DNA from 3 places in the Alteromonas sp. ABM1_013 genome. Region 3 is predicted to be linked to each of the others. Evidence: predicted binding sites of a transcription regulator. Region 3 holds the regulator's gene; each other region holds the start of a gene.
What was found. Region 3 encodes FliA, which starts transcription of late flagellar genes. Its sites were predicted from a motif close to CTAAAGNTNNNNNNNNNNNNGCCGATA; they were not measured.
Positions count from the first base shown of each region.

Region 1 (6,967 bases), 520 kb from region 3:
GTAGAATAGGTCTTGGTTTGCGGTAAGTTGGGACATGGCCAGACACAGGAAAACAACAGCGCTTTGCATCAAAAAGATCCAACCTCGTCTTTGTCCTAGCATTGGCGGCTTAAGCTTATCGACAAGGGGCGACCATAGAAAATTAAATGAGTAGGTGGCGAAGATAATACCGAACAAACCAATCGCCGAACGCGATAACCCTTCATCCTTTAACCATGCCGATAATACTGAACCAATCATGATCCAAGGGAAGCCACTGGAAACGCCAAAAAGAAAAATGGTTAAGAAGCGTTTGTCATTGAACGTTTTTAATGCAGTTAGCAATACTTCGGCCTTCGGCGTTGACTCAAAAGTGTATTGAGCCATGAACCATTGTGTTTAGCAATAAAACTGTGGGGGCATGATGAACTTTTAAGCGATACGTTTTAACCCAAGGGGGGAGTATACCGTTGTAAGTGAGCGGAAATTAGGGGCGGATCCCGACGCAATCCAGAGGGCAGTGCCCTAAACCTTCCAAAAAGTTAACACAGTTTGTTAACTCATCAACAAGAAACTGGTCTTTTGTTAGTTTATCTTCATTCCAGTAATGCACTTGATGAAGCAAATGCCAAAAAACACGCTCTTTTTGCGTATATGGCTGGGTTAACGTGCATTCAATTTGCCCCCATTCTTCCATACTATCCCAAAAGAATAGCTCGATCTCCTCGATAGGAAGCTCTCCCTGCCAAAATGCTCGCAAATAGAAACACAGCTGTTTCGCTTTGTTATCTACAAAATCTTGAACATTCACAAGCCACTCAACCGTCGTTGTTTGCTAAAAAATAGTATAGCCCATAACATGACTACCATTGACTTCAACATCCCATTATTCGTATGAATAAAGGTAGGTAACTGTTTTGGATACTGATTTAGCCTAATCCTAAGATAGAGGAATTACCAGCCTAGATGCCTGGTCCAGCCTATGATGCTATTTGCAACTATATGAATATTCGGGGTTTTGTTGATTTCTTTTATACTAAAGGTTAAAGAATTATTTGGCAGGTGGACTTGCCTATAGTGCAATTTCAGTTCGTTTTTTGCACGAACCTTTCTTTTCATTGCGGTGCTTGCTTCCCAGTCATTAAAGTTTATTAAAGACAAGTCAAGAATGGGAAAGCTGGCTTTCGCGATAGTATCAATCACTAAGTTATTTGTTTTTTCTTGTGGCCAGAATGGCGATATAGCGACAAATGAGTCTGGTTGTAAACCAGGCTGCATTTCTACTGCAGACAAGTAGGCCGTTGCAAGCATTCCTTGCGCAATGACCATGCGGTATCCCGTTCTATCTTGCAAATAATTATCTAAAGCACTGAGTTGCAGCGTTAGTGCTGTCGTTGTTGATTCAAAGTCAAGGTACTGAGTCAGTTGATCACTTCTCGGGTGGATGATTGATTCACTACCCATCGATGGGGATGCGCTTTCTGCTTGGGCTTCACTGGTTTGTTCTTCAGTAGTTAGAACCGATGGTGAGCTTGTCGACAAATTAAATGGGCTGATAATTACGTTCCACCCTTTCTCAGCAAGCATACTCGCTAGGCTGTTACCTTCTGCAAGGGTCAAGCTAGATGGAAAGGGTTCAGTGAGTATCACGGCAACACCCAAAGGGAGCGGAGTTCGTGCCTCAACCATAATAACAGGGGCTTTCTCTTCGCCCACCATTAACGCGTCCACTTCTCCGGGCAAATAGGCATTACTTACATCTGTGAAAAAATCACAATGCGCCGTTACAGGCAGCAGCGATACGATAACTGCAAATGTTATAAGAAGAGCGTGCCTTTTCATAAAAAACGGTTTGCCTTTACCTATTTTTGATTTGCGCGGTTACGGCAGCATCAAATCAATTCATACACCAAGTATTCTAAGAAGGTTATCGGCAGAACCTTATAAAACTGAAATGAAGTCCATAGATAAAATAAAGAACCGCTAACTACTCAATACTTTCAGAAAGGGCTTTGGGTTGGTACTGGCTAAAAGGTATAGGAATGTGAAAATGCTGCCAGTGCCCGAATGTAGGGTGGGAAAAGCTTAAGCTTTCTGCATGTAGCTGCAAGCGAGAGGCCATAGATAACGCTTCTTCATGGGCATAAAGTCTGTCCCCTAAAATAGGGTGGCCTAAAGCAAGCATATGCACGCGCAGTTGGTGAGAGCGACCTGTGATGGGATAAAGGGCAACTAAAGAATAGGGCAATCCATTTTCATCATGGGTACGCTCGACAACGTCAAATTGCGTCACTGCTTTCTTACCGCGCTCGAAATCTACCATTTGCTTCGGCCTGTTCGGCCAGTCGCAAATAAGGGGTAAATTAACCTCTCCACTGTCTTGTGCTACATGACCATGTACTCGGGCAAAATACCGCTTTTTAGTTTGTCGGAGCTCAAATTGCTTTGATATATGGCGATGACTCTCTTTATTCAGTGCCAGCACTAAGATACCCGATGTCGCCATATCTAGCCGATGAACTACCGTCGCGGTAGGGTATACACAATTAACACGGCTAATGAGCGAGTCTCGGTGCTCTAAGGCCTTTCCTGGCACGCTTAACAGTCCGCTAGGCTTGTGCGCTACCACCATATCCTCATCTTGATACAGGATATCAAGATAAGGCGTCATAGGTGGGTTATAAACAAAACTCGGGTTTGCCATTATGTACTCGTTACTTCAACGTTGTTCTTTCAGTGCTTAACATTTCGCATTTACGGGTTGTTCACCACAATACGTATTGCGTCTAGCTGAACATCGGCTTCCTGAATGACCTTATCGAGCGCATTCATTTGCGTTTCAATAAATTCAATTTCGCTATCGCGCACAGCAGGATTGCGCTTTTGAAGATCGCGCAAGCGCTGTATTTCATCATTCAATGTGCTATGCATATCGTTAAGGGCATCATGCTGCTTTTGGTTAGCCTCATGATGGGCAAGCTTACGTGCTTTCTCGATTGCAAGTTCAAGCGGCTGTTGCAGTGCTTTTAGAAGTTGAGAAGAAATTTTGCGGCCAATTTTACGCTTAACATCAAAACTTAAGTCAGAAGGATTGCCCTGCGCATCTAAACATACCCGCACAGGCGTTTGTGGCAAGAAACGGCCTAATTGAAGCGTTTTCGGCGCTTGTGCATGCAGCACAAAAAGGGTTTCTATCCAGTAGGCGCCCTTCGGTAAAGATGGCTCGGCAATAAAGCCCATGCTGCTTTTTCCGTGTACGTCGGTGAGTACTACATCAATCGCGGTATGTACTAGCGGGTGGTCCCAGCTAAGAAACTGTACGTTTTCAAGCGTGGTGGCAACACGGCGCTTGTAAGTGACCGTCATGCCTTCTGGGTCAAGCCCTGGAAGCTGGCTTACCATGGATTCGGTTGGCATAAGGATAAAGCAGTCATTACCTTTTTCGTCCTGCTGAACACCGATAGCGTCAAATACACGGCCCATAAAGCGCGACAAATCTTGTTCGCTATCAAGTGTAATAATGTCTTCAAGCAGTTGCTCTACACGGCCTTCTCCAGAAGCATTAAGCTCAAGAAGTCGATCGCGACCGGCTTCAAGCTGTGCCACCAGTTGGCTATTTAGCGTAACGCTCATGTTTACAAGCTCGTCACGGGCACTCATATCGTCAGGGTGCAAGCAGGCACCAATAAGCAAAGGCTTAACGTCGTCGAACACGCCAGAGCCGGTCGGACAGGTCTTCTCAAAGGCATTAAGTCCTTCGTGATACCAATCTAGTAAGACGTGCTGCGCGGTTTTCGCTAAATACGGCACGTGAATTTGTACAGTTTGAGTTTGGCCAATACGGTCAAGACGACCAATACGCTGTTCAAGCAGGTCTGGCGTAATGGGCAAGTCGAACAGAACCAAGTGGTGAGCGAACTGGAAGTTACGGCCTTCACTGCCAATTTCACTGCACAATAGAATTTGAGCGCCGTCTTCTTCGTCAGCAAAGTAATGGGCGGCCTTATCGCGCTCTACTATGCTCATGCCTTCGTGGAATACACTGTGGCGTATGCCGGTTTGCGTGCGAATGACTTCGCCTAACTCTTGTGCCGTACGAGCGCTTGCGCAAATAAGCAGAATTTTTTCTGGCTTAACGCTTTGCATAAAATCTAGCAGCCATTCAACGCGAGGGTCGTGCTTAGTCCAGCTATTAACCACGCTTGCCATACGCTCAGGGTATAGTGAATAGGTTAGGTCGCCACCGCTCACTGCCTCTGAATAAACCTCCGGCAACGCCAATTCATATGCACTTAGTTTACGCTCTGGGAACCCTTCGATATTGGCGCGGCGATTTCTAAATAGCATGCGACCTGTACCGTGACAGTCAATAAGTTGATGCAACAACGCATGGCGATTGTCCGGCGAGCTTAAATCACCCGCATGTTCCATTACGTCAGGCGCAAACTCAGCAAGTTTGCTACGTTGCTTGTCGTTAGGCTCGGCGTCTGAAAGTAATGGCGCGACCGCATCGGCGAGCTGACTGTATTTCGATTCTTCATCTAAGAAAGCGTCGTAACTATGGAAGCGAGCCGGGTCGAGTAGGCGTAAGCGTGCAAAGTGGCTCTCGTGACCAAGTTGATCGGGCGTTGCGGTAAGTAGCAATACGCCAGGCGTTTGATTCGCTAGTGCTTCAACACATAGGTATTCGGCAGAAGGAGCCTCACTTGACCACGCAAGGTGGTGGGCTTCATCGACAACCATTAAATCCCAACCTGCGGCTTGAATTTGTTGCTGGCGTTTTTCGCTCTTACTGAGAAAGTCGATACTGCAAAGTACCAACTGATCGCTTTCAAATGGGTTTACTGCGGCTGTGTCAGCTGTATCGTCATCTTCTAGACCTTCGCTCTCTTCTATCGCTTCGCAGCGACTCTCATCGTAAATGGCGAAGGGAAGATTTACACGGCGCAGCATTTCAACTAGCCATTGGTGCATGAGCGAGTCTGGAACCAAGATAAGCACGCGCTCTGCACGACCAGTTTTAAGCTGCTGGTGAATAATTAGCGCTGCTTCAATAGTTTTACCAAGCCCTACTTCATCAGCAAGCAATACGCGAGGCGCGTGTCTTCCGCCTACCTCTGACGCTATGTGTAGCTGGTGCGGGATAAGCGATATACGGGCACCGGCAAGGCCGATAGTACTTGAACGCAAATATTCGTATTGATGGTCTAGGGCGCGTTCACGTAAGTCGAACCATTTCGGATTGTCTAGTTGCTGACTAAACAGGCGCTTTTCAGGTTGGTTTAAGCGAATGTGGCTGTCTAGCATGGTTTCAGGTAAACGCACTTGGGCCTTGGTATCTTCACGAAGCCCGTGATATATAAATAAACCTTGGCTTTCTTCTTTTTCAGTAATGGTCATTTCCCAGCCATCTTGGCTTTTGACCGTTTCGCCAATTTCGAATATTAGTCGCGTAAGCGGCGCGTCCTGCTTTGTGTATTTTCGCGCTTCGCCTGTTGCCGGATACAACACTTCAACTGAGCGGAAATCGTTACCGATAACCACGCCCAGCCCCAGCTCTATTTCGGTGTTGCTTAACCAACGCTGACCAACTAAAAATTGACTATCTGAACTCATAAATCACCAACCTGTTTTTCGGGGGGCGGTATTGTACGCATTGCGTTGTGATAAGTCATTAATACTAGCTTATTTGATTTACGGTTGCAGGTGGAGGACGTGATTGAGTAACTATGCCTCTGCGTCAATAAGACGATTAGCACGAGTAGTGCCTTCATTACTTCACAACGAGAATGCTGGTTAGCAAAAGAATAAGAACGTTAACGTACCCATCAGGCTTGCTTTGTCACAGGGTTGACGTAAAACTGTCGTATCACTGACCATGGATATTTCTTACTGTTAACCGCGTTACGTTTTTAACGTATGTGAAGCGCAGCTAACAGGAGGAAGCGCGAGATGGATATGAAAGTAGACAGTCAAAAGCTTATACAACTTCGCAATGCTAAGGCATGGAGTCAGCAGCATCTGGCAGATGTGTCCGGATTGAGTTTGCGTACTATACAGCGAATTGAGAAAACACAATCTGCATCACACGATTCAATAGGCGCACTTGCTTCGGTTTTCGAAACGACGCCCGATGCGCTTTTAATGGGTGAACCCCTCGCCACTACAAGTCATGCTCAAGGGCAGCCAACCTCGCAAACTTCTACTGCGGGCGAGAATGCCTCAGCTCATCATGCAATTAAACAGCAGCTTGACCGGCCAACGTCGTTGAATCCCCAACATGTTCTTTGGATCACGCTAGCGCTCGCCATCAGTTTGTTTGTTGCTATTTATTATGCGCAAACGGTCAATGCGAACAATGGTAGCAACCAAGTAATTGAAGCTGGCAAGCCAGTTAATGTCAGTAGCGAAGTCCTTGAAGATGCAAAAAGCTGGTTGGAACTTATCGACAGCAGAGAATATGAACAAAGCTGGAAAGATAGTGCGGCTATATTCAGAAGTAATATTTCCCAAGCGAAATGGGCTGAAGCACTTCAGCTTGTTAGAAAGCCTCTAGGCGATCTAAAAAATCGAGAGTTTGCTTTAGCTCAAGCGCCTTCTTCACTACCAGGGTTGCCAAAAGGCAATTACCTAATCTTATCATTCAGCACCCAGTTCACTGAAAGTACCTCTATGAATGTAGAAACACTCTCTATGGTAGAGGTAAATGGTGAATATAAAGCAATAGGGTACTTCATCAAGTAGACCCTTTTATCACTCACCCATGCGATACAGGGTCTGTAAGCCCAGTATCGCCTTTTTATCGTTTTCGCTAGTTGCATTGTTTATGGCGTCAATAAGTTCAGGTGCGTTATAAGGTTCAAGTAATGCTAAGAAGGTCGCTGTGCCAGGCGGCATGCCACTATTCACTACTTTTTGAAGTCGCTTCCATACGGTGAACAGCGACTCCTCACCTAACGTTTTTTGCTGCACCACGCTATCGATGGCG
Region 1 is NZ_JBSWXH010000001.1:254,499-261,465, forward strand. It holds gene ACXAGK_RS01135 (AmpG family muropeptide MFS transporter) at 1-366, opposite strand, end outside; gene ACXAGK_RS01140 (hypothetical protein) at 467-790, opposite strand; gene ACXAGK_RS01145 (DUF3530 family protein) at 934-1,821, opposite strand; gene rluA (bifunctional tRNA pseudouridine(32) synthase/23S rRNA pseudouridine(746) synthase RluA) at 1,967-2,683, opposite strand; gene rapA (RNA polymerase-associated protein RapA) at 2,734-5,595, opposite strand; gene ACXAGK_RS01160 (DUF4019 domain-containing protein) at 5,932-6,723, shown strand; gene ACXAGK_RS01165 (gluzincin family metallopeptidase) at 6,733-6,967, opposite strand, start outside.
Region 1: a site for FliA is predicted at 1,908-1,934, ahead of ACXAGK_RS01145 (DUF3530 family protein). Genes of this name have one in related genera too.

Region 2 (6,967 bases), 380 kb from region 3:
CCGAAATTTCCCTAACCGTTTAGGTGATGGGGCGAATGTGTATCTAACCTCAGCGGAGCTTGCCGCGGTTGGCGCAATTGTGGGTCGCATTCCTACCTCTGAGGAATACATGGAATACGCCAGCAAAATTAACGCAATGTCAGGAGAAGTATTCCGCTACTTAAACTTCGACAAAATGCCTAGCTTTAAAAAGGCGGAAGAAGAAGCTAAGGCGCGCATTATTCCAACGTTGAATGTTGCTTAAAATAGTGTATAAACTACAAAGCCGGTTGCCTTAGTGGTGACCGGCTTTTTTTATGGCGAAAAGGAATGTCTAATGGGAAAATCTTTCTTTATTGTTGCTGCACTTGTATTAACCTTAGGGTGTGCAAAAGCGCAGGTAGACCCTGTATCGTCACTGAATTCAGTGGACTTCGAATCTATTACACTGGAGATAGGTGGCAAGCACTATGAAGTTGAGTATGCCAATACCTTTGAGCAACGCGCGCAGGGCCTTATGTTTCGCAAAGCTTTGTGCGAAGACTGCGGTATGTTTTTTAAGTTTTCTAGCCCCAAATTTGCGGGCATGTGGATGAAAAACACCTTTGTACCCTTAGACGTAGCATTTATCGACAGAAATGGCGTAATAACGGATATAAAACCTCTCACTCCTCATAGTTTGGAGTCGGTCGGATCATCGAAAGAGGTACTTTACGCGTTGGAAATGAACCAAGGGTGGTTTGCCGAGAATAATATAAAAGTAGGCGACCAAATAACGATTGATTAACTGCGTACAGCGCGGTTGCTGCTAGCGAAAAGCTAGTTTTATTCTGGAGTTAAATATAGTGACAAATGCCTTATCGATAGCTAAGTTCGGTGGAACTAGCGTAGCGAATTACGAAGTAATGCAAAACTGCGCCCGAATTGTTGCCGGTAATGAAAAAACACGCATCGTGGTAGTGAGTGCTTCAGCTGGGGTAACAAATCACCTTGTTAGCCTAGCGCATACGCCAATGACGCAACAGCAAATTGAAGAAACCTGCAAAGCCATTGTGGATATAGAACACGCTATTCTGAATAAGCTTGATGACAAAGATGCAGTAGAGCCTAAACTTAACGATTTGCTAGAAGAAATGCGCAGCTTAGCGTTTCACGAAGAAATACTTCACCGCGATGATTTAAAAGATCAGCTGCTATCTATGGGTGAGCGAATGTCATCATTGATGTTCTCATCAGTGCTTGCAGAGCAAGGCGTGAAAACCATGAACTTTGATGTTCGCAAAGTACTTCGTACTGACAGTGAATTCGGTGAAGGCGCGCCTCAAATAGAAGAAATTGAAAAACTTGCCAAACAGTTGCTCGCGCCAGAAATCAAAGACGCTATTGTAGTTACACAAGGCTTTGTTGGTGCAGATGAAGAAGGCCGCACTACAACGTTAGGTCGTGGTGGTTCTGATTTTACGGCTGCACTACTTGCTGAAGCGCTTGATGCAGAATCGTGCGAGATTTGGACTGATGTAACGGGTGTGTACACAACTGATCCGCGCATTACTCCTGCTGCCCATCCGCTACCTGAACTGAGCTTTGAAGAAGCGGCGGAAATGGCCACCTTTGGTGCTAAAGTGTTACATCCTGCAACCATGGAGCCTGCCCTGCGTAAAGACATTAAAGTGTTTGTAGGGTCAAGCAAAGAGCCTGAAAAGGGTGGTACATGGATTGTGCGTGATTGTGAGCACGAACCACCGTACCGTGCTATTACTCGCCGTAAAGAGCAAGTAATGGTGACAGTGAAAACACCGAAAATGATGTACGCGCAAGGCTTCCTACAGCAGGTATTTGCTATCATCGCTAAGCATAAGCTGAGTGTTGATTTGGTAACAACATCGGAAATCTCGGTATCTTTTACTCTTGATAATCCCGCGAACTCTGTAGCCCAGCGTTTGAATAAAGAGACTATTGCCGAGCTTGAAACTATCTGTGACGTTAAAGTAGAAAAAGGTTATGACCTTGTCACCGTTGTAGGTAACAACATGCAAACGGCTATTGGAGTTTCAAGTAAGATTCTATCTGCGGTTTCTGATTTTAACCTGCGCATGATTTGCTTTGGGGCTAACCCACACAACCTATCGTTCTTGGTTAACGAGACCGACAGTGATGACGTGGTTCGCAAGCTGCATTCGGCATTGTTTGAATAAGTATTAGGTTTACGTAAAGCATAAAAAAACGGTCGCCTCAAGGCGACCGTTTTTTGTTTGTATTACTTGTAAGAGGCTAAACTTTAAACTGCCTGATAGACTGCTGTAGCTCTTCGGCAAGACGTGCCACTTCATGGCTAGATTCAGACGTTTGCTGGGCACCCGCTGTCGTCTCTTCAGCAATGCCCACAATGGTTTCAAGCTTTTCACTAATTTCTTGCGAGACTGTATTTTGTTCACGGGCTGACTGCTCAATTTGAGAGCTAACGTCATGAGCTTTGTGAACCGCATCAGTAATGATATCGAGCGCTTGCGTGGCTTTTTCGGTTTGTGCAACACAGGCGGCGGTTTGCTCTTTACCTTGGTCCATCACAGACACCGCTTTTTCAGCCCCAGCTTGAAGCACTTCAATCATGGCATTGATTTCTTGTGTCGACTCCTGTGTGCGACTCGCAAGGGTTCTTACTTCGTCTGCAACTACCGCAAAGCCTCGGCCTTGTTCACCGGCGCGTGCAGCTTCAATAGCAGCATTTAATGCAAGTAAGTTAGTTTGGTCGGCAACACCGCGAATAACGTCAAGAATACCACCAATGCTTGCGCTATCTTGGTGAAGCTTATTAATCACGTCGGCTGCTTCTTGAACATCCCGAGACAAGATCTCAATAGTGTTCTTGTTCTCTAACGAGATTTGGCGAACATTTTCAGCTTCGGCATCTGCATGACGAATTTGGCTAAGCGTATCTTCGGCATTTTGCACAACAAGTTGCGACGTTGAGTGCATTTCTGTTGTCGCCGTTGCGACTTGGCCAATTTGTGATTTCTGATCCTGAATAGAGTGGGTGGTTTGTGCCGTCACGGCTGATGTCTGTTCCGATGCCGCAGCTAACTGCTCTGCGCGAACGTTAATGGCAGTAATCAGCTCTTTCAGGTTGCCAATTAGCGTATTACAGTTTCTTGCTAGTAGCCCAAACTCGTCTTGCGCTGAATCGTCTAGGCGATGAGTAAGGTCACCTGATGACGCAACAGTAAGTAGTTCGTTTACGCGATAAAGCGGGTGTGTAATAGCGCGAACTGTGACGTAGCCAATAAAGGCTGCTACGGCAATAGAGATGAGAACAACAACAATAACAAAGGTGTTACCCGTTGTAATAGCACCGTTTACCTGATTTTCTATATGAGATGCTTTCTTATCAGCAAGATTCAGCAGGTTTTCAAGTGCGACAACACCCTGCGTAATATTTGAATCAGATGCGTTAAGTGCTTGTTCAGCGTCATTTCTGCGCTCTAGTCGGTCGACATGAAGCTGCACAACGCCGTCGTTAGCTTTTATGGCGTTGATGGCGTCATTAACTAAGTCGTTAATATCATCAAGTGTACCTGAGTCATCACGACCCCCCGCAGCTTCAACCATTTCGCTTAGCTGGGTAACTACTTTTTCAACTACAAGGTCGACCTCGTTACCGAGCGTCTGTGAACGCACCAGTGTTTCGGTTTTAATGTACTCGTATGAAACAGTAAGAAGAGAGAGAAGCGAAGTTTCAAGTTGACCACCGATCTCAGCAGCACGTCTAAGATTAGGATCGCGCTGAACCGCGTCTAGGTCTGAAAAATCCAGAAGGTAGGTAGAGGCATCGTCTGCGTTATCTTCAGCATCACCTAGTTTGTCTTGTATATTGTTGCGCAAGTCGAGGTACATTTGGTGATTTTTGTACATAGCCTCAACATTAGTAATATACGCATCATAAGATTCGCGAACACTGTTTAGCGTGTTTCTAAGCTCTGGCTCATTACTAACGGCCTGCGCTAGCTTATTGTACTCATTTTCAAAGGTATCTTTGGCAGAGTCAAATGACGCTCTTTTGTCCTTAAGATCACTTAAATCTTCTTCGATATAGCTTTCGAAGGTAAGTCGACCCATATTCAGGAAGCTTGCTTTAAGTGCATTACTGCCTGCTACCGTGGGCAAGGCAACGTCATTTACTTCCTCTGTTGCAGAGCCTATGGAATTGAGGTTATAAAGTGAGACAACACTTATAACGATTAGAAGTGCGCTAATCGCTACAAATCCCCCGATTACGCGTGTGGCTACCGTTATTTTCATCGGAACTCCTGGATGAGTGTTTTTTATTTTTATCCCGAACGATATTACCTGCCTCAGCTAACAAAATATAGCACTTATAAAGTGATGTTTGCTTGTATGCTGAGCAGGTAACGAAACATCATCGTTACTTTCACAAGTAAGTGTATCGGCTACAAAGACTTAATGTTTATTTTATTTAGCACTTAAGTCTAATTGTTATTACTGGTACAACCAGTTGGGCCAAGGAAAAGCGGGCTCTCCCTCGGAAAAGTTTCGTATCTGTGGGCGTGTATACAATAATGATTCTATGCTGTAACGCTAATCAAAGTTGAGGTATCTAAATTCAATAGCGTCATACTTTGCCCCCACACGTAGCCAGTATCTAAACCAACGAATTGTGAGTTATTTGTATGACCTGATAGGGCGGCCCAGTGCCCGAAAATTACTCGCTGGCTAGTTGTGAGCTTTGTATTTTCTATTTCAAACCAAGGCTTTAGGGGGCTATTGGGATCATTAGAAACGGTACTAGGATGAGACTTATTGTCAAAGTCGAGGGTGCCATCGGTATGAACAAATCGCATGCGCGTACACGCATTCACAATAAAGCGCAGTCGCTCGTCATCCTCGAGTTTATCTGACCAGTTGTCAGGTGTATTACCGTACATCTTTGAAAGAAAAGTGGCGTAATCAGCGGACTTAAGGATGTTGCTAACTTCATCACTAAGTGAAACGCACTCATCAATAGACCACTTAGGATAAAGTCCCGCGTGGATCATCACAGAGTTTTCATCTAATTTCATCGCTAGAGGGAACTGCCGCAACCAATCAACCAGTTCGTTTAAATCCGAAGCGTTAAGAAGCGGGTCTAACTTATCTGACTTTTTGGCTTTGCGAATATCGTTTACAACGGCAAGTAAGTGGAGGTCATGGTTACCTAAAACACTATTAAACTGGCTGCCAAGAGATTTCAGAAAGCGCAATGTGCTAAGCGAATCTTCTCCTCTTGCAACCAAGTCACCGACAGCAAACAGCTTGTCGTTTGTCTCGTCAAATTCTACTTTATCCAATACGCGACGAAGACCGTCATAACAGCCCTGAATATCGCCAATGACGTAGGTGTTACCTTTAGACATAGAAACCTTAATGAAGAATGCTTGGAATGGCTAGGCGAAATATGTTTATAGGAACGCGAAAACGCTCACCGCTTTCTAGTTCCATTACATAGTAGCCTTCCATATTGCCAACCGGTGTGTCAATGACTGCGCCACTGGTATAGTCAAAATGTTCACCAGCTTTCATTATAGGCTGTTTTCCTACCACTCCATCACCTTCTACTTCTGACGTTTTACCGTTAGCGTCGGTTATCTTCCAATAGCGACTAAGCAGCTGTACGGTATGTTCACTATTGTTTTCAATAGTAATGTGGTAGGCAAACGCGAACTGCTTAGAATCTGAGGGCAGGTGGTCAGGAAGGTGACGGGTTTTCACCCGCACCTTTATATCAAGTACATCCATAGAGGAACTTATTGCTCTTGTTGGTGCTCTTTCGCCGACACAGCATTAGCTATAGTGGCGAAGTCGTTAAGCGATAACACTTCTGCGCGAGAAGTTGGATCTAACCCTAACTCACGGATTTCTTCCTCACTTAAGCTGTCTTTCAGTGAGTTACGAATAGTTTTTCGGCGTTGATTAAAAGCCTGTGCACAAACGCGCTCAAGGGTGTTTACCGATTCGACATCAACGGGTGGAGCTTGATGCGGAACTAGTTTTACAACGGCCGAGTCTACCTTCGGAGGTGGCTTGAAGGCACCTGGCGGAACATTCAAAACAGGGATCACGTGGCAATAGTACTGGGCCATTACTGAAAGTCTGCCGTAGTTCTTAGAGCCCGGTCCCGCAGCTAGTCGGTTTACCACCTCTTTTTGAAGCATAAAATGCATGTCTTCGATGCAATGAGCATGATCAAAAAGGTGGAACATTAGCGGCGTTGAAATGTTGTAAGGTAAGTTACCAAATACACGGAGCTTCTTGTCTTTTATTGGCATTTCTTTGCATAGTGCGCCAAAATCCATCGTCATCGCGTCTTGTTCAATAACGGTTAGTTTTTCGCCGTTAAATGGGTGATGTCGCAGACGTTTGGCAAGGTCGCGGTCAAGTTCAATAACCGTTAGTGCGTCAACTTCTTCACAAACAGGGTCTGTTAATGCGCCTAAACCGGGTCCAATTTCTACCAGGTTTTGTTCATTTTTTGGCGCGATGGCTGCAACAATTTTACCTATCACGTAGTCATCGTGTAGGAAGTTCTGCCCGAATCGCTTTCTGGCCGTATGGCCTAAATGTGTTTTACTCATTGTTGATGATGTGCAAGCTCAATGGCTTTTTCCAATGCTTTTCTGAAACTACCGGCGTCGGCTTCACCAGTACCTGCTAAATCTAATGCAGTACCGTGGTCGACTGAAGTGCGAACAAAAGGTAATCCTAATGTGATATTCACTGACGCCCCGAAACCCTTGTATTTTAGCACGGGTAAGCCCTGGTCGTGATACATAGCTAGCACAACGTCGGCATTTTCTAGGTATTTAGGCTGAAATATGGTGTCAGCGGGCAGGGGGCCGGTGATCTTAAGGCCCTCGTCTCTTAGCTCATTTAGCGCTGGGATGATAGTGTGGATCTCTTCAGTACCAATATGGCCATCTTCACCCGCATGCGGGTT
Region 2 is NZ_JBSWXH010000001.1:398,793-405,759, forward strand. It holds gene acnB (bifunctional aconitate hydratase 2/2-methylisocitrate dehydratase) at 1-244, shown strand, start outside; gene ACXAGK_RS01700 (DUF192 domain-containing protein) at 317-766, shown strand; gene lysC (lysine-sensitive aspartokinase 3) at 825-2,174, shown strand; gene ACXAGK_RS01710 (HAMP domain-containing methyl-accepting chemotaxis protein) at 2,251-4,275, opposite strand; gene ACXAGK_RS01715 (symmetrical bis(5'-nucleosyl)-tetraphosphatase) at 4,560-5,387, opposite strand; gene apaG (Co2+/Mg2+ efflux protein ApaG) at 5,395-5,769, opposite strand; gene rsmA (16S rRNA (adenine(1518)-N(6)/adenine(1519)-N(6))-dimethyltransferase RsmA) at 5,778-6,605, opposite strand; gene pdxA (4-hydroxythreonine-4-phosphate dehydrogenase PdxA) at 6,602-6,967, opposite strand, start outside.
Region 2: a site for FliA is predicted at 4,419-4,445, ahead of ACXAGK_RS01710 (HAMP domain-containing methyl-accepting chemotaxis protein). Genes of this name have one in related genera too.

Region 3 (6,967 bases):
GTAAGAGCACCTGTTGTGGTGGCAAAAGGGGCTGATGAATTGGCCATGCATATCAGAAAAATTGCTACCGCCAATAACGTACCCTTAATACCTTCTCCTGTACTTGCTCGTGCCATCTTTTATTCGACAGAAGTCGACGATGAAATTCCGAACGCCTTATTTATGGCGGTAGCACAGGTGCTAGCACACGTTTATCAGCTTAAAGCGCATAGGGCAGGGAAGGGGAAGCGTCCTAAGCCACTTAAACGGGATTTGCCTATTCCTCCAGAATACCGTCGCTAAGTATCTATATTTCTGGTTTTTTTAGGGGCCTATTTATATCTTCTGCATACTCTTTAGCTCTATTGGTGTACTTAAATGCCGCTTCGTACAAAGCTGGCACGTTAGTTGAAAACTCTAATGAAGATTTACATAAAGCGTCAATTTTCTGATAGAGAGACACCCAGCCATGCAGTTATCCGGTTATCTTCAGCGATTCGATAAAAATCAGCTGCAAAATTTTACCAGTGGTTTAGGCGCGCCTATTGTCCTTTTGGCAATCATGGGAATGGTAATACTACCCATGCCGCCGTTTTTACTCGACGTATTGTTCAGCTTTAATATTGCGCTCTCTCTCGTCATTATTTTGGTGGCAGTATTAACTCAAAAGCCTGTCGATTTCGGCATATTTCCTCTAGTACTATTGATAGCGACGGTTTTGCGACTTGCATTGAATGTCGCCTCTACTCGCGTTGTATTACTGTACGGCCACGAAGGGGGAGATGCGGCAGGTAAAGTGATTGAAGCCTTCGGTGCGGTTGTTATCGGTGGTAACTATGCTGTAGGTATTGTTGTCTTCGCTATCCTTCTTATTATTAACTTCAAGGTAGTAACCGCAGGTGCGGGACGTATTTCAGAAGTAAGTGCTCGCTTTACCTTGGATGCTATGCCAGGTAAGCAAATGGCAATTGACGCTGATTTAAATGCAGGCTATATCGATCAAGACCAGGCGCGTCAGCGTCGCGAAGAAATAACCGCAGAGGCTGACTTTTACGGGTCGATGGACGGTGCATCAAAGTTTGTAAAAGGCGATGCGGTTGCTGGCCTTTTTATTATGCTTATCAATATTGTTGGCGGCTTATTCATAGGCATGATTCAGCACGGTCTTTCATTTGGAAATGCGATAGAAATTTACACTATTTTGACCATTGGTGATGGTTTGGTGGCGCAGATACCTTCATTGCTACTTTCGGTAGCAACGGCGATTATCGTTACTCGAGAAAACGAAACCCAAGAAATGGGTAAAGAGATCCGTGGTCAGCTAGGAAATAATCAAGCGCTTTATATTGCATCAGGCGTGCTTTTCGTCATGGGTATCATCCCGGGTATGCCTCATATCGCATTCTTGGGTTTTTCATTTTTGATTGCGGGCTTTGCATATTGGCAGACAGTTCAAGCTAAGAAGAAAGCTGAAGAACCTCAATTGCCAGAGAACATTTCAAAAGATGAAACTGTTGCACCTGAAGTTAAAGAGCTGGGATGGGACGACGTTCAGCAGGTGGATACCATTGGTTTAGAAGTGGGCTATCGCTTAATTCCGCTTGTTGATAAAACTCAAGGTGGTGAGTTGTTGACACGAATTAAAGGCGTACGTAAGAAACTATCGCAAGAGCTGGGTTTCCTTATTCCACCTGTTCATATACGCGACAATTTAGACTTAGAGCCTAACACTTATACCATCGCTATGCTCGGCGTCACAATTGGCGATTCCGTTATAAGTCACGACGAAGAGCTTGCCATTAACCCAGGGCAAGTGTTTGGCAAGCTAGAGGGGCGGGCTACTAAAGACCCTGCTTTCGGGCTAGATGCGGTTTGGATTAAACCTAATAAGCGCGAGCACGCGCAAACGCTTGGATACACGGTTGTTGATGCCGCTACGGTTGTTGCGACTCATCTAAGTCAGTTACTTTCAAATAACGCCTATCAGTTACTTGGGCATGAAGAAGCGCAACAGCTTCTAGATATGCTGGCCAAACAGCACCCTAAATTGGTCGAAGGTTTGGTGCCCGATATTCTGCCGCTTAGTACCGTTGTGAAAGTGCTGCAAACCTTACTATTTGAAGGCGTGCCTATTCGCGATATGCGCACCATCGTGCAAACGCTTAGCGAGTACGGCACACGGAGCCAAGACCCAGATGTATTGGTGTCTGCGGTGCGTATAGCACTCAAACGTTTAATCGTTCAGGAAATTACTCAGGGGGCAAAAGAGATACCTGTCATAACCTTGGCGCCAGAGTTGGAACAGATGTTGCACCAGTCTCTTCAAGCAGGTGGCGAAGACGGTGCTGGTATAGAGCCAGGTCTGGCAGACAAGCTGCAGAAATCATTGCAGCAAGCCAGTCAGCAGCAAGAGTTAGAGGGAGAACCTGCAGTACTCCTTACCTCAGGCATGCTACGACCCGTTCTGTCTCGCTTCTTAAAGTATTCTGTTGTTGGGCTGCATGTTCTTTCATACCAAGAAGTGCCTGACGACAAACAAATAAAAATAGTCAGTTCGGTCGGTCAATAATCTGACACTGGGTGATTGGAGAGGTTGCAATGAAAATTAGACGTTTCTTCGGCAAAGATATGCGTGAGGCGCTAAGCCAAGTTAAAGCTGAGTTGGGCAGTGATGCAGTGATCATGTCAAATCGCAAAGTTGCTGACGGTATCGAGCTTGTAGCAGCCTACGACAAAGAGCCTGAAGCCAAGCTTTTCACGCCTAAGGCGACACCACAGACCGCTGCCAAAACGCCTGGCCAAAAGGCTGTGCCTAGCTTAAGTGAAATTATTGGCGACGATGGCCCTGATAGCTTAAAAGCCTTGCTGGAAAAGCAGCATGGTGGAAACACAGTGGCAGGTAGTTCTGCACAACCAGCACAGCCAATGTCAGCGAACGCTAAGCACGCCAACGAAATTGCATCTCACTTAGATTTTTCAGAAGCGTTTATCGACGACCTTGAAACACAGTCACCAGCACAAGATGCTATCGAGCAACAGACTTTTCCTGAGCATCAAGCGTCAAGTATGGGTGAAACTCCTGTATCCCAGTCTGCTGAACTAGCTCAAATCAAAGAAGAGTTAGCTTCACTTCGCGACGTATTGCAGTATCAAGTTGCAGACCTAATGGAAGCGAAGAACAAGCGTCAAAAACCTGTTCATCAATACTTGGTCACGCGATTAACCGATATGGGTTTGAGTAGTGCACTAGCAACTCAGCTGATTAGCTATACACCGGCTCATTACAACGAACGTGACGCGTGGGTATATCTTCTTAACCTATTGGCTAATCGCATAAATGTTACCGGAAACGATATACTAAGCTCACAAGGTGCCGTTGCATTAGTCGGGCCTACTGGTACAGGTAAAACAACCACGGTTGCAAAGTTGGCCGCCCGCTACGCGCAAAAATACGGTGCAGAATCGGTAGCTATGATAACTATTGATACGTATAGAATTGCAGCCTATGAGCAACTAGCGACATACGGAAAAATTATTGGCTGTACTGTGCGAAAAGCGCAAACTAGTGAAGAACTCGCAGATTTATTGTTCCAACTTCGTCATAAGCGACTAGTATTGATTGATACAGCAGGTTTTAGTCAGCGTGATAGTCGATTAATTAAGCAAATTAAGCAGTTCGACAATGGCCAAATGCCAAAAGTTAAAAAATATTTGGTAGCGCAAGCCAATACGCAATATCCGGCTTTGCAGAGAATCATTCAAGCGTATGACGATATTGAACTAAGTGGCTGTATTTTCACAAAGTTAGATGAGTGCTACTCTTTAGGAGAGGTACTTAGTGCAGCGGTTGAATACCAACTACCGGTTAGTTATGTCACCGATGGTCAAAAAGTGCCTGAAGACATTAAGATTGCAGAAGCGAAATCTTTAGTTTCCGCTGCTGCAAAGCTTTATAAAAAGTACGGTTTGAATCATACTAGTGGTAACAACGCAATTAAAACAGCATAAGCAGTATGATTGACGATCAAGCGAGTAGCTTAAGAAAAATGAAGCAATCACGGTTAATCAAAGTAATCGCCGTCACCGGTGGTAAAGGTGGCGTCGGTAAAACAAACATTACGCTTAACACTGCTATCGCCATGGCGAAGCAGGGCAAGCGTGTAATGGTTCTTGACGCGGACCTTGGTCTTGCAAACGTAGATGTGATGCTAGGCCTGCGAGTTGAGAAAAACCTATCTCACGTACTCTCTGGCGAGTGCACGTTGGACGAGGTTTTAGTAACCGGCCCCCACGGTATTAAGATTGCGCCCGCCACATCTGGTACGCAGTCAATGGCGGAACTCTCACCCACACAGCACGCTGGCTTGATAAGAGCGTTTAGCGAGCTGCGTTCTCAAATAGACGTATTAATAGTCGACACCGCTGCTGGCATTTCAGATATGGTATTAAGCTTTTCTAAAGCCTCCCAAGATATCATGGTGGTGGTTTGCGATGAGCCAACATCACTAACTGATGCGTATGCGCTGATAAAAATCCTTAACCGTGAGCACGGTGTTTTTCGCTTTAAAGTTGTGGCCAATATGGTTCGCGATGTGCGAGAAGGTCAGGAATTATTTAGCAAATTAAGCAAAGTGACAGGGCGTTTTCTTGATGTTGCACTAGAATTAGTGGCGACGGTGCCATTTGACGAAAATATTCGCAAAGCTGTGCGTAAGCAAACAGCTATTGTTGATGCTTTTCCAGGCTCTCCTGCAGCCGTAGCGATAACCAAGCTAGCAAACAGGGCGCTTACTTGGCCTATTCCAGCGCAGCCTGGAGGTCACTTAGAATTTTTCATTGAACAATTAGTTGCAGAAAAAGCCGTAGGAAGTCAACGTTGAACAGCAAGGCAGCCGCTTATCAACAGCAAACAGATAAATCGCAGTTAGTCGAAAGACATGCGCCTCTGGTTAAGCGTATTGCGCACCATTTGATGGCGCGCCTGCCTGCGAGTGTACTTGTTGATGACCTTATCCAATCAGGCATGATTGGTTTGTTAGAGGCCGCTCGAAACTTTGATGGGTCAAAAGGCGCAAGCTTTGAAACCTTCGCAGGTATCCGCATTCGCGGTGCCATGCTGGACGAAATACGCAAAGGTGATTGGACGCCACGTTCTGTTCACCGAAATGGTCGCGCAATAACAGAAGCGATATCTCAGGTAGAAAGTGAAACTGGGCGCGACGCACGAGATTCTGATATTGCTGACAAGCTTAATGTGAGCTTGCAGGATTATCACCAGATGCTCAATGAAGTAAATGCCGGGAAGTTGGTCGGCATTGAAGATTTAGGTGTGTCGGAAGATGTGATCACTACCGAGCAAAGTCGAGGCAGTGATGCACCGTTAGAAGATTTAATGCAGGGCGCATTTCAAAAAGCGCTGGCCCATGCAATAACGACATTACCCGAGCGAGAAGCGATTGTTCTTTCACTTTACTATGATGAAGAACTAAACTTAAGAGAAATAGGCGAGGTTCTCGACGTAAGTGAGTCGAGAGTCAGTCAAATTCATAGTCAAGCCATGTTAAAACTCAAATCACGAATGAAATCGTGGCAAGCTGACGAAGAATAGAAATTAAAAACAATTAACCCCTCAGTGGAGGCTATTTTGGACAAAAGCATGAAAATTCTCGTGGTCGATGACTTTTCAACCATGAGACGTATCATCAAAAACCTACTCAAAGACTTGGGTTTTGCCAACATTCAGGAAGCGGATGACGGAAGCACTGCATTACCTATGTTACAACAAGGCGATTTCGACTTTGTTGTTACTGATTGGAACATGCCTGGTATGCAGGGTATAGATTTGCTCCGCGCGATTAGAGCCGATGACAAACTTAAGCATTTGCCAGTACTTATGGTGACCGCCGAAGCGAAGAAGGAACAGATCGTTGCCGCCGCCCAAGCGGGTGTGAATGGTTACGTCGTTAAACCTTTCACCGCGGCAACGCTTAAAGAAAAATTAGATAAAATATTCGAACGTTTAGGTTGATCCAGACGCTCACCAGATAAATGAGGTTTACTGGATGTCAACGAATGTAAACGTTCCAATATCGTTAGAAGAAGCAAAGCAGCTTGTCACTTTTCTCGAAGAAGGTGACAAGGCTTCAGCTAACGCACTACTTGAAGCCGTCTCAATGAAAGAAAACGTTGAGCTATTCGCTGAAGTAGGCAAGTTAACGCGTCAACTCCACGACGCATTAAACAACTTTCAAATAGACGACCGCATCAAAAATCTAGCTACAGACGATATCCCTGATGCCCAGTCCCGCCTTACCTACGTAATTGAAGAAACCGAAAAAGCTGCTAATACTACTATGGATGCCGTTGAGGCGAGTATGCCCATCGCTGAACTGCTATCGGAGCGGATCGAAAAGGTTATGCCAGAGTGGAAAAAGCTGATGAACCGCCAAATCGAGTTGGGTGAGTTTAAGGTTTTATGTGCAGACTTAGACGAATTGTTGGAAGACGGTTCGAATCAGTCGGCTAAACTTACACAGTTACTTACAGAAGTTTTGATGGCACAAGGTTATCAAGACTTGACTGGACAGGTTATTCGTCGCGTTATCGACTTGGTTAAAGAAGTCGAAGATAGCCTTGTAAACATGCTTACTATGTTTGGCGAACGGGACGGTGCAGAACAAACTAAACCTTCCAGCGTTAAGGCCGATAAGGTTGATGGTGTAGAGGCAGAAGGCCCAATTATTGATGCTGACAAACGAGATGACGTCGTTTCAGGTCAAGATGATGTAGATGATCTTCTGTCTAGCTTAGGTTTTTAGGGGAGCGGGTGCATGTCGTTTGATGTTGACGAGGAAATATTACAGGACTTTCTAGTTGAGGCTGGAGAGATACTTGAACAATTACAAGAACAGCTCGTTGATCTTGAGAACAATCCTGAAGACGCGGACTTGCTTAACGCAATTTTTCGCGGCTATCACACAGTAAAAGG
Region 3 is NZ_JBSWXH010000001.1:774,660-781,626, forward strand. It holds gene flhB (flagellar biosynthesis protein FlhB) at 1-282, shown strand, start outside; gene flhA (flagellar biosynthesis protein FlhA) at 449-2,548, shown strand; gene flhF (flagellar biosynthesis protein FlhF) at 2,578-3,987, shown strand; gene ACXAGK_RS03275 (MinD/ParA family protein) at 3,993-4,859, shown strand; gene ACXAGK_RS03280 (RNA polymerase sigma factor FliA) at 4,856-5,587, shown strand; gene cheY (chemotaxis response regulator CheY) at 5,624-6,007, shown strand; gene ACXAGK_RS03290 (protein phosphatase CheZ) at 6,042-6,797, shown strand; gene ACXAGK_RS03295 (chemotaxis protein CheA) at 6,810-6,967, shown strand, end outside.